Regions from separate parts of the Pseudoalteromonas sp. MMG024 genome, predicted to be linked through region 1. Evidence: predicted binding sites of a transcription regulator. Region 1 holds the regulator's gene; each other region holds the start of a gene.
What was found. Region 1 encodes LexA, which represses DNA repair genes until DNA is damaged. Its sites were predicted from a motif close to TACTGTATNNNNATACAGTA; they were not measured.

Region 1 (4,193 bases):
AACTTCAGGGTGCCCGAAGAACCAGAAAATATGCTGGAACATTACAGGGTCGCCGCCGCCTGCCGCGTTAAAGAAATCTGTGCCAAAGTATTTATCAGTTAGCACCATAGTCACCGCCCCAGCAAGTACCGGCATCACCGCAATTAATAAAAATGCAGTAATTAACCACGTCCACACAAATAGTGGTAATTTCATATACGTCATGCCCGGTGCACGCATATTCACTATGGTTACAATTACATTAATTGCTCCCATAATTGAGCTAATGCCCATAATATGCACCGCGAAGACAAATAGTGCCGTATTATCATTGCTATACGTGGTTGATAGTGGAGCATAGAACGTCCAACCAAAAGCTGGGCCGCCGCCTTCCATAAATAACGACATAAGCAGAATGAAGAACGCAAATGGTAGAATCCAAAAACTCCAGTTATTCATGCGCGGTAGTGCCATATCTGGCGCGCCAATCATCATAGGGATCATCCAGTTTGCCAAGCCAGTAAACGCAGGCATAACTGCACCGAAAACCATGATTAGGCCATGGACTGTGGTCATTTGGTTAAAAAAGTGTGGCTCTACAAATTGTAAGCCTGGTTGAAATAATTCGGCACGAATAACCAGTGCCATTGCGCCACCAGTTAAAAACATTAACAGAGCGAATAACAGATAAAGCGTACCGATATCTTTATGGTTAGTTGTAAATAACCAACGTTTTAAACCTGTTGGCGCATGATGGTGGTGATGAGATTCAGCTAGTGTTGTCATTATTGTGCTTCTCCCACAGATTCTTGAATATCACTTGGTTGCACTGAATCGCCAGTGTTGTTACCCCAAGCATTTCGCTCATAGGTCACTACTGCCGCTAATTCTTTTAGTGACAACATTTTGCTGTAGCCTTGCATTGCTGTTGCTGGCTTGCCATGAACCACAATATCGATATGTGCTTTAACATCGCCAAGTGCTATTGGGCTATCTTTTAGCGCTGGGAACACACCTGGCAATCCCATTCCAGTAGGTTGGTGACACGCAGCACAATTAGCCATATACACTTGTTCTCCTAGCGTCATTAGCTCATCTTGCGATAATGTAAGATCAAGTGACGCTTTTTCTGCGGCCGCTGCTTGCGCTTTTTCAAGCTGCGCATTTGCCAACCACTGTTCAAACTCAGCAGGCTCTTTAACTTCAACAACCACTGGCATAAAACCATGGTCTTTTCCGCATAACTCTGCGCACTGACCGCGATAAATACCGGTCTCATTGACCTTAGTCCACGCTTCGTTAATAAAGCCTGGGTTCGCATCTTTTTTAACCGCGAATTCAGGTACCCACCAAGAGTGAATTACGTCGTCCGAAGTCATTAAAAAGCGTACTTTTTTTCCTTTTGGGATAATAAGAGGTTTATCAACATCTAACAGGTAGGTTTCTGTTTTTTGATCTTGATTGGTGATTTGTTCACGTGGAGTCGAAAGAACAGAATAGAACGACACATCGTGGTCAAGATATTCATAATGCCATTTCCATTGTGACCCTGTGACTTTAATCGTTAGGTCAGCTTTAGTGGTGTCCTCCATGGCAATCAAGGTTTTGGTTGCAGGCACTGCCATACCAATCAAAATTACAAATGGAATTGCGGTCCATAGTATTTCAATTTTGGTACTTTCATGAAATTGAGCAGGCACTGCTCCTTTTGATTTACGGTGATGAATTATTGCCCAAAACATAATGGCAAATACTACTAATCCAATAACGCAACAGATATAAAAAATTGTCATATGGAGCTCGTAGACATCACGGCTGATGTCTGTCACCCCAACAGGTAAGTTATATTGACTCGTCCCAACTGCTAAAAAAGGAAAGCTCAATAGTAACCATAAGGATAGTTTCACTAGCCTCATGCTCGCTCCTTAGCTAATTATTATTATGTTGTTAGGAAATGGTCAGTGAAAGTTTTAGCGATTAAATCGCACGACGCACTACAGCATCACTCCATTTTCTTTATTATATTTGTTTTCTAAAAGCCGCACTTTGCTTAAAAAGAAAACAAGGTTACTACTAAGGTCTAGTAAACGATTAAATTTTACGCAAGTCAAATTTAAGATAAATTTTTTATAAATCTATAAGTTAGCGATTTTTGAAGATGTAAAAATAGAAGGGGTTATTGCAAGAAATAGGGGATTTTAAAGCAGAGTGAGGCTAGTAAAATTACTCACTAGCCACCGTCAATAAAAGTGTATTACATCCAGTCGGCATTTCTAATAACGCCAACCGCAAGGCCTTCGATATTAAAATGATCATGCTCTAAATCGACTTTAATTGTGTCAAATTCGTCATTTTCTGCATGTAATAGTACTTGTTTTCCTGCTTTTTCAAAACGCTTTACCGTTACATCTTCATCAACACGGGCTACAACTACTTGGCCATTGTTAGCCACTGGTGTGCGATGAACAGCCAGCAAATCACCGTCCATAATGCCAATATCCTTCATACTCTCACCACGTACACGCAGTAGGAAATCTGCACATGGGTTAAATAGGTTAGGATCAACTTGATAATGGCTTTCAATGTGCTCATTAGCCAAAATAGGTGAACCTGCGGCAACTTGACCAATTAACGGTAAACCTAATTGCTCGGGTTCATCTTCTTCCACTAAACGAATACCGCGGCTAGCGCCGGGCACCATTTCAATTACGCCTTTTTTGGCTAATGCTTTTAAATGCTCTTCTGCAGCGTTTGCACTTTTAAAACCGAGTGTCGATGCGATTTCTGCGCGCGTTGGCGGCATGCCAGTATCTTTAATAAATACTTTAACAAGTTCTAAGATTTGTGCCTGACGTTTTGTTAATGGTCTCATTCACTGGTTTTCCATACAGTACAGATAACTGTGAGTATATACAGTTATTCTTATTTCGCAACTTTTAATTATTTGATAATTAGCACTATGCTTAGTTACAGACGATAATTACTGCAAATCAAAAATCATCTCTGTAAATTGCTTTATTTTTCCTCTGGCACGACCAGTTATTTAATCTTTTAGAGTTAACTGGTATGCTAGCGCCCCTTTTGTTTTTAGGTTGGTGTTATGAAGTTGGTTGGCTCTATGATTCAGTGGTTTGCAAACGGTATGAACAAGCTTTTAGTGCGTTCGAAAATAGTACCTGAACACCCATTAGACAACCTCGCAATAGATAAAAACAAGCCGACCGTTTACATCACATTATTAAATTCTTTTTCTGATTCAGCCGCATTACGCAGCACCTGTAAAAAACTCGGTTTACCTGACCCTCAGGTCACACAGCAAATTGGTGATAAACAAGTTCCAAGGTACATTCCAATTCATCATCGCTCGCCACTATTTGGTAAAGCCAAAAAAGACAGCCCAGCGCTCGAAATTAGTGAAGAGATATTTGCAGCGTTAAAGCAATCAGACGTTACCGATTTACAAGTTATTCCGGTCACCATTTTATGGGGACGCAATCCAGGCAAAGAAAAGCCTGGCCTTGGCACTATTTTATCCAGTTCTCTTACACCAAGCTGGTTGCGTAAAGTATTTGTGGTATTACTGTCTGGCCGCGACAACTTAATTCGTTTTAGTCGTCCATTAGAACTATCGCAACTTACTAGTAAGCAACAAAGTGATGATTTACCGCATAAACTCATTCGCGTTGCCCGTGTTCACTTTAAACGTCAGAAGCTCGCTGCGCTTGGCCCTAAACTGCCATCTCGCGATCAGTTGTATCAAGGTCTTTTAGCATCAAGCACTGTCAAAGCCGCGATTGAAGATGAAGCAAAAAGTAAAAACATCTCAATTGTTGAAGCACGACAAAATGCCATAAAACTGGTTGATGAAATTGCTGCCAACTATAACGAATCAATGATAGGTGTTTCTGAGCGCATTCTTACGTGGCTGTGGACCAAGTTATACAATGGTATTGAAGTAAATAACCCGGAACGAATTCAAGAGCTGACCGACAAAGGCCACGAAATCATTTATATGCCGTGCCATCGCAGTCATATGGATTACTTATTACTTACTTATGTTATTTATCATCAAGGTTATGTGCCACCGCATATCGCAGCAGGTATAAACTTAAGTTTTTGGCCTGCAGGCCCAATATTTAGACGCTGTGGCGCCTTTTTCTTACGCCGCTCGTTCAAAGGCAACAAGCTTTATTCCGCAGTGTTCCGTGAATACT
Region 2 (4,193 bases), on a different contig from region 1:
GCCAATTTGATTTAACTGCTCGCTAGACAGTGCACCAAATAAATAGTGACTACCAATAACAATGCTACTATCTACATGCAGTTTTTCAGCGAGCGCTTTAATCCACATACCAAGTGAACCATGACAAAACATTGGTGCACTTTGGCGCATCGCCGCCATACGGCGTAACCCTTCGGCCAAGTTATGCCCTGCAAAAACAGTATTTAACCACGCATTAAATTGATTGCGTAACGCATCGTTTGCTTCGCGAGGCTTGGTAATTTGAATGTTTTGGCTATTACCGTCCCTGTCGAATAGTAAAATAAGCCAGTTTTCAAAACTAAAATCGAGCACTTCTGCACGATAAATATGTTGCTGCATCGCCTCTGGCAAACTCACCAACACACACAGTTTATATTGTTGGCTCAAGCGATGAGAAAATTCGGTAAGGTTTTGCGCACTGGGTTCCCAATAGTCTGCAATATCAGAAAGTTGAAAAAATTCATCAAACCAATAGCTAAAACCTAGCTCTGTTGGTACACGTCCCGAAGAGGTGTGAGGCGCATACAATAGCCCCGACTTTTCCATACGCGCCATTGCATTGCGTACTGTTGCACTGCAAATATTAATTTGTTTCTGCTTTACTACATGGCTTGACGCAACTGGCGTACCTTCACCATTGCAATATAAGTCCATCACGGCAGAAAAAATGAGTTGATCACGGGCGCTTAATTTCATGATTATTATTTATGGCCTGATGATTAAAAATCAAGATATACTGTAGGCAAGACTTTATCAGTGACGATTTTATGGCACAAGTATTTAATAACATAGGATTGATTGGCAAACCGAACCATGAAGGCGCGGCTGTAACACTTGCCAAACTGCATACCTTTTTAACGGCTCTCGGTTATCAAGTTTACGTTGAAAGCCGTGTCGCTGACCCCATTGTTAATGAAGAGTATTCAGCGTCGTTAGTTGAAATTGGCCGCAACTGTGATTTAGCGATTGTGGTTGGTGGTGACGGTAACATGCTAGGCGCTGCTCGTGTGCTGGCCCGCTTTGATATTGCGGTTATCGGCGTGAATAGAGGTAATCTCGGTTTTCTTACTGACCTTGATCCCGATAATTTTGAGCGTGAACTTGAACAAGTGCTGGCTGGTAAATTTAGTGAAGAAAAACGCTTCTTACTGGAAGTGGAAATCTATCGCCATGAAGTGCTAAAAAGCTCAAACACGGCGGTTAACGAAGCCGTGCTGCATGCCAATAAAGTTGCACACATGATTGAGTTTGAAGCCTTTATTGATAGAGAGTTTGTATTCTCGCAAAAATCTGACGGCCTGATTGTGTCAACGCCAACAGGCTCTACAGCCTATAGCCTTTCTGGCGGAGGGCCCATTTTAAACCCAAAACTCAATGCCATTTCATTGGTGCCTATGTTTCCGCACACACTAACAAGCCGCCCACTCGTGGTGGATGCAAATAGTGAAGTAAAACTGGCATTGAGCCCAGCAAATGATGTGGACTTACAAGTGAGTTGTGATAGTCATGTTGTGTTAGCGGTATTGCCAGGTGATGAAATTGTAATCAAACGAAGTGAACAAAAGTTACGCATGGTACATCCAAGCAAATATTCGTATTACAATGTACTGCGCCAAAAGTTAAACTGGGGCAGCCGTTTATATTAATCAACCTGAAATCAAAATAACAAATTAAGTTCTAGCGGACACTAAGGCATTACATCGTTAAATGTGCGTACACTAGCCCTATTTTATCGCACAAATTTGTCTTGTACTTGGAAAACCGATAAAACTAGAACGCACAAGAACATTATTGCTAAGTGTGTTACCCAATTTACTTAGTCAGATTCAGAGTAATCAATTGAAAGGAAATAAAAAGTGGGGTTTGTAGTATTTTTAACCACCGTTTTATTAATTGTACTGTTAACGACATTTCTAGTCATAGATAACAATCGAAAAAAAGCATTAGCACTTGAAAAACAACAACAAAACGAACGTATCGAAGTTGTTAGCTCTCGTTACAGCAAAATAGTGCAAAGCTATACTAAATCACGCATCGTAAAACCAAAAGACATTAGTGGGTTATCGCAAATCAACAACAATTATTTTGTAATGCAACGTAAAAACGATAAAACCATTACCCATTATGAACAAGTAATCGGTAACCTAACTGACTTACTCGAAAATGAGCTAATAAAGTTTGAATCGGCAGAAGATAAATTGACGTTAAGTAAACAAATCTATGCCTTTGTTGAACAATTACCGACATCCGGGCACCAATTCAACAGTGATTTTTATTTGCATCAATTGCCTTCATTAAGCCAACAAGTGATAACGCCAACACTTGCATCTACTGATGAAAACGTTGAGCCGGAACTTCACGAAGAAAACGCTTAATGTGATCTGCGCTAAAGGCTAAATATCAGCCATTAGCGCAATCCCTTTTCAATACTTCTGCTTACTCCTTTTTTCTTCCGCAACAAAATATCTTCATTTTTAACTTGCCTATTTTTTATTTACTGTATAAATTACCAGTAAATGTACTGTATGGATAATCAGTTATGTTAGCATCATTACAAGTAACAAATTTTGCAATTGTTGAACACCTTGATATTGAATGGCATCAAGGTATGACAACTATCACAGGTGAAACTGGCGCAGGTAAATCCATCGCAATAGACGCCCTATCGCTATGTTTAGGCGAACGTGCCGAAGCCAGCATGGTGCGTGAAGGCGCCGATAAAGCCCAAGTTTCTGCAGTGTTTGATATTCAGAACTTACCTGCTGCACAACACTTTATTAGTGAACATGAATTAGGTGATAGTAGCGAATGCATTATCCGCCGCGTAGTATCGGCAAACGGCCGCAGTAAAGCCTATATAAACGGCGTAATGGTGCCTGCAGGCCAGTTGAAGTCACTCGGCGGCCTGCTTATTTCAATTCACGGCCAACACGCGCACCAACAGCTCAATAAGGCCGGTTATCAATTGTCGGTAGTCGATAGCTTTGCTGGACACATTGAACTTGTGAACGACGTTAAAACGGCATACAACGCACTGCAATCACTTGAAAAAGAAAAGGCGACGCTAAGCCAGTCTCTCCAGCAAGCAGCAGCCGAAAAGCAATTGCTCGAGTATCAAGTGGCTGAGTTAGATGAGTTTTCTCTTGAACACGGTGAGTTTGAAGAAATTGAACAGCAACATAAACTGCTAAGTAACGCAAATTCGCTGCTTGAAGGTACACAAAAAGAGCTGCAAATTATTTATCAACAAGATAATTATAATGCGTACTCTATGGTGCAATCGAGTGCAAACCAAATTGCAGAGTTAGCAAGTTTAGATAAAAAATTGGCTCCAATCGCTGACTTGTTATTTGAAGCAGGTATCAGTTTAGAAGAAGCTGCGCGCGAACTTAGCCATTATCAAGACAGCGTTGAAATGGACCCTGCGCAGTTATCAGAACTCGATGACCGTATCGCACGCGCACTTGATTTGGCAAGAAAGCACGATATTTCACCTGAAGCAATCCCAGATTTACACGCTGAGCTAAAGCAAAGTCTTGCCAACATTGAACAAAGTGACGAACGTCTTGGTGCACTAGAAAGCGAAATCGCCGAAGCTAAAGAACATTATATGACTGTCGCAACGCGCCTTTCGCAAAGCCGAAAAACCGCAGCAGATGAACTATCAAAGCAAGTTACTGAATCACTAGTGATGTTATCAATGGAAAACGCCAAGTTTGCCATTGTGGTTGAGCAACAAGAGATAACCAGTAGCAAAGGCTTAGACAGTATAGATTTTCAAGTAGCTGCTAACACAGGCCAACGTTTACAACCGCTTGTGAAAGTAGCCTCGGGTGGTGAGCTATCACGTATTAGCCTTGCCATTGAAGTTATCATTGCAGATAAAATGACTACGCCAACCTTAATTTTTGATGAAGTTGATGTGGGTATTTCTGGCCCAACTGCATCAGCAGTTGGCAAGTTATTGCGCCAATTAGGCAATAGTACTCAGGTAATTTGTGTAACCCACTTACCGCAAGTAGCATCAAGTGGTCATAATCAATTTTTTGTCAGTAAAAGCGATGATGGCACGCACACGCATACCCATATGTCGGTGCTGGATAACTCGGGGCGAATTGATGAGATTGCACGCTTACTAGGTGGCACGAATATTAGTGAAATTACCCGCACTA
Region 3 (4,193 bases), on a different contig from region 1:
AATACTCTTCATAAAGCCAGCAACGGAAGCAGCGCCACCTTTATCACGGCTCATGCCCGCCATTGCACCACCTACTTTTAAGTCTGCACCACCTGTGTCGTAAACAAGGCCTTTACCAACAAATAATAGCGTACGTTCAATATCGCCTTCAGGCACATATTCAAGTTTAACAACACGCGGGTGATGACGCTCAACCGCATATGATGCGCGGGCTACAGTGCTAAGCATCGGGTAATTTTTATCAATAAATTGAGTATCTGAAATCACCTCTACCGACACTGCACTGTTGGCAAACAAGCTTTCACAGTATTCTGCAAATTTAGGAGGTGCCATACGCTCGGGTTCAGTACCGCAAAGGTCGCGCGCAGCGTACTGACCTTGTGCAATAGCATTTGCATAGTGGCTATCAAATTCGCCAACAACAGTAATAGACTGAACTGGTTCAATTGCCGCACCGTGGAATTCACGTGCTTCTAGAGGTTGCCATAATGCTTGGCAAGCACCTAAATACGCAACGGTTGTAGCTTGCTGATAACGATCATCTAATTGCCCCAAGACTAAAATTGCAGGGTTTGTTGCACCCGCTTGTTTTGCTTCTAATACACCTTGTTTCGCCGCATCGAAATAGCGACGCACATCGTCATAGTCACGCTCTAAAGGACCTGTTGGTGCAATCACTAAACGTTTTCCAGGTGCATTGTCATTCACCAACAATAGTGCTTTTTGGCCTATGCGCTTATCGAATTGCGCGGTAACCATTACGCTATCGCGAAAATCATTTGGGAGCAGTGCCAAGTCTGGCGAGATAATAATTAAACTATCAACATATTGAGGTAGATCTGAAGTTGATGCCGCTTGCAGGGCCTTTGGTGAAGTCATTTTTGAACCTTACTGAACGAATAAATACGCATAATGTTAACGCGTAAGTTTAGAAAAGATGGCTTAAATATGAGGGCAAATTTATAAAAATCAAGATTCAAACATTGCAAGCTGCTCTTGTTCGTAGCTATTTTCAGACAAACCAACACCTAAACCGAGTAATCTCACGCCTTTATTTCCGCCTCGTAAGTAGGCTTTTTCGATTAAACGCGTAAAAATATCATCATCTAAATGCGTGCAGCTGTAATCCGCGGTTGTTGAAACAAAATCGTTAAACTTAACTTTTACCGAAAGCTTAGACACTTTGTTTAACAGCCCTTTACTTTGTAGCCTTGTATCAAGCTCATCTTTTAATTTTGGCAGCTCTGCTAAGCATTGTTCTAGCGATGTTTTATCATATTCGTAGGTATGCTCAACTGAAAGTGACTTTCTAATACGTGATGTATTTATTTTGCCAATCACCTCACCATTACACTTTTTAAATAACTCAGCACCCCAAGTGCCAAACTTTACCTGCATTTGATTTAAACCGAGGTTTAATACATCTTCACCAACAAACAAACCTGATGCATTCAATTTCTCTAAGGTTACTTTACCTACACCAGGAATTTTTTTAAGGTTAAGCGCTTTTAAAAACCCTTGCACCCGATGAGGAGGGATCAAACAATAGCCATTTGGTTTGTTTTCATCACTGGCAATTTTCGCCACAAATTTAATGGGTGCGATTCCCGCCGACGCCGTTAAACCTGTTGTTTCAAAAATCTCATCACGAATCGCATTAGCGATAAGTGTTGCGCTGCCTGAGTGCTGTGTGCAATCGGTTACATCTAAATAGGCTTCATCTAAAGAAAGCGGTTCAATTAGATCTGTGTATTTGGCGAAAATCTCTCTAATTTGATTAGACACTTCTTTGTATACTGCCATTCTACCGGGAACAATCAGTAATTCTGGACACAGTTGCAACGCTTTATAGTTAGACATTGCTGAGCGCACACCATATTGACGCGCAATATAGTTTGCGGTTGCCAACACACCACGACGGTGTTTACCGCCAATTGCGATTGGCTTACCTCTCAACTCTGGATTGTCTCGCATTTCGACTGCTGCATAAAAACAATCCATATCAATATGTATAAATTTTTTCAAAATCACAAAACACTGTTTATATATACAGTTTATTATGTATCAAACTTATTTGATTCAGCAAGTTTTTATTTTGCGGCGTGTTAAGTTTTAAGATGCCTTTATCTGCATTCATTTTATTGATAAGAAAATGAATGCAGATAACAGCATAAGCAGAGTATTGAAGTTTTGTAAATATTCATTTAGGTACAATAAATATCCACAGAAAGCGAGGATTAAACCACACCTTGAAAAAAGCGAATATACGGCGATGGTAACTAGTCAAAGTCACTAAAATTTCGTAAATATCACCAAAACCAGAAATTATAAAAATAGTAACAAACTGATAAATAAAAATTTAATTTTTTGGCACTATTTCTGCTAATAACTAGAAAATTATAATATTTGAAATATCATTCAAGGATCTTCTATGAAATACTTAGTTTTAGCATCAGCGCTCACATTGCCACTTTTAACAGGCTGTGTTGTTGCGGTAGGCGGTGAAGGCAAATCAGACTACTCATCTAGCTGGGAAAGAACCCACGAAAAAAACCGCAAAGCGATTGCCAATATGGAAATTGGAAAAGAGTATCAACACGTGTTCAATAAACTTGGTACGCCAAATTTTTCTGAGCTAGTAAAACAAAACGACACTGAATATCGCGTTCTTTACTACGCAACAAACTCTATTCATTCTGACGGTAAAACAACAAAAGACGAATGTACGCCGCTTGTGTTTAAAAATAATCAACTAACAGGCTGGGGCGAGCACGCTCTTGAGCAGTTAAAAAATTAATATGTGTAAGGGCGAAGTGTTTCGCCCTTTTCTTTAAAACCCTTTTAAATCAATACATTTAAATCAACTTACATTTATTCGTTGACTATTACGACAAGTTTCGTAATATTAATTACGAAAGGCATCGTAATTAGGTGGATAAAATGGATAGATACAATCTAGTCGTCGGTCACAACGACCCAACATTCTCAGACATTCTGTCACAACAAATCGACAACTCACTTTTTGAGCTAACAAATGTTGAATCTTGTTTTGCCAAATTAATAGCAGCCTGTAAAAAAACCAGTGCCAAAGTACTGTTTGTACAAAATGAGCTTATTCAAGAACATGATTGGCCTACTCTTCAATCATTAGCAGACTCAACTGAAATCATATTATTATCAAGCAATCGCGTTGATGCAGCTAAGGCATTTGAATGTGATTTATTTGATTTTATTTTAGAGCCAATGGTCAATTCTCGTTTAGGCAAAACATTAGATAAGCTAGCCAGAATACTCGCGCCTGAAAAACAGCAATTTGAGTTGATGAGCTCACTGGTACAACGGTTTTCGACTAACCAATTAGATGACCAGCAAATCGTTTTAAAAGACGCCGGTAGAATAAAATTTTTAACACCTGATGAAATTTCTTGGGTTGGCGGCGCTGGAAACTACGTTGAATTGCACCTCAACCAAGATGAGCGAACGATTTTACATCGCCAAACATTATCTTCAATGGAACAGCAGCTATCGCCATTTGGCTTTATTCGCATCCATCGCTCTGCGATCATCAAAAAGCAAGCAATACGCGAAATTCGCCCTACTGATAACGGCGACTATATTGTTACCTTAAAAGACGGCGCCAATCTCAATTTATCCCGACGTTACAAGCAGAACATGCAAGGATTAATTGGTTGACAAATAAACTCTATCTCGTAGAGTAAATAACAATCTACGAAAAGCGACGTAATTATGAATAAGAATAAACGCGTACCAACAAGTGCAGAACTCAACATTCTTAATGTGCTATGGCGTATTCAACCCGCCACTGTTCGTACTTTGCATGAACATATCAGTGAAAGCCAAAAAATAGGCTACACCACTGTGCTTAAAATGCTGCAAATCATGCACGAAAAAGGCCTTGTTACACGAGATGAGTCAACTCGTGCGCATGTCTACAGCGCGGCATATTCTGTGGAACACACTCAATCATCTTTACTGTCAGACATTGTTAACAAAGCGTTTGGTGGATCACGTTTTGATCTGGTGATGCGCGCACTTGGCGACGAAAAAGCCAGTACTAAAGAAATTAATGAAATTCGTACTCTGTTAGATTCTCTCGAAAAAAATAATAAGTAAGCAAACGTTATGGATATACTGCCCTCATTATTAGCAAGTAATACTCTCTATTTTATTTC

Region 2: recN (DNA repair protein RecN) is a predicted target of LexA. The motif match lies at 2,541-2,560, and genes of this name have one in related genera.
Region 3: dinB (DNA polymerase IV) is a predicted target of LexA. The motif match lies at 2,036-2,055, and genes of this name have one in related genera.

What each region holds. Positions count from the first base shown of each region.
Region 1 covers NZ_JAKFZO010000005.1:77,402-81,594, reverse strand. Annotated here, with positions in the region: gene ctaD (cytochrome c oxidase subunit I) at 1-765, opposite strand, end outside; gene coxB (cytochrome c oxidase subunit II) at 765-1,895, opposite strand; gene lexA (transcriptional repressor LexA) at 2,234-2,851, opposite strand; gene plsB (glycerol-3-phosphate 1-O-acyltransferase PlsB) at 3,098-4,193, shown strand, end outside.
Region 2 covers NZ_JAKFZO010000001.1:23,752-27,944, reverse strand. Annotated here, with positions in the region: gene L1068_RS00130 (HrcA family transcriptional regulator) at 1-717, opposite strand, end outside; gene nadK (NAD(+) kinase) at 789-1,667, shown strand; gene L1068_RS00120 (hypothetical protein) at 1,878-2,396, shown strand; gene recN (DNA repair protein RecN) at 2,561-4,193, shown strand, end outside.
Region 3 covers NZ_JAKFZO010000007.1:119,292-123,484, forward strand. Annotated here, with positions in the region: gene L1068_RS08505 (leucyl aminopeptidase family protein) at 1-879, opposite strand, end outside; gene dinB (DNA polymerase IV) at 970-2,025, opposite strand; gene L1068_RS08515 (DUF3192 domain-containing protein) at 2,432-2,797, shown strand; gene L1068_RS08520 (LytTR family DNA-binding domain-containing protein) at 2,941-3,693, shown strand; gene L1068_RS08525 (BlaI/MecI/CopY family transcriptional regulator) at 3,748-4,134, shown strand; gene L1068_RS08530 (M56 family metallopeptidase) at 4,144-4,193, shown strand, end outside.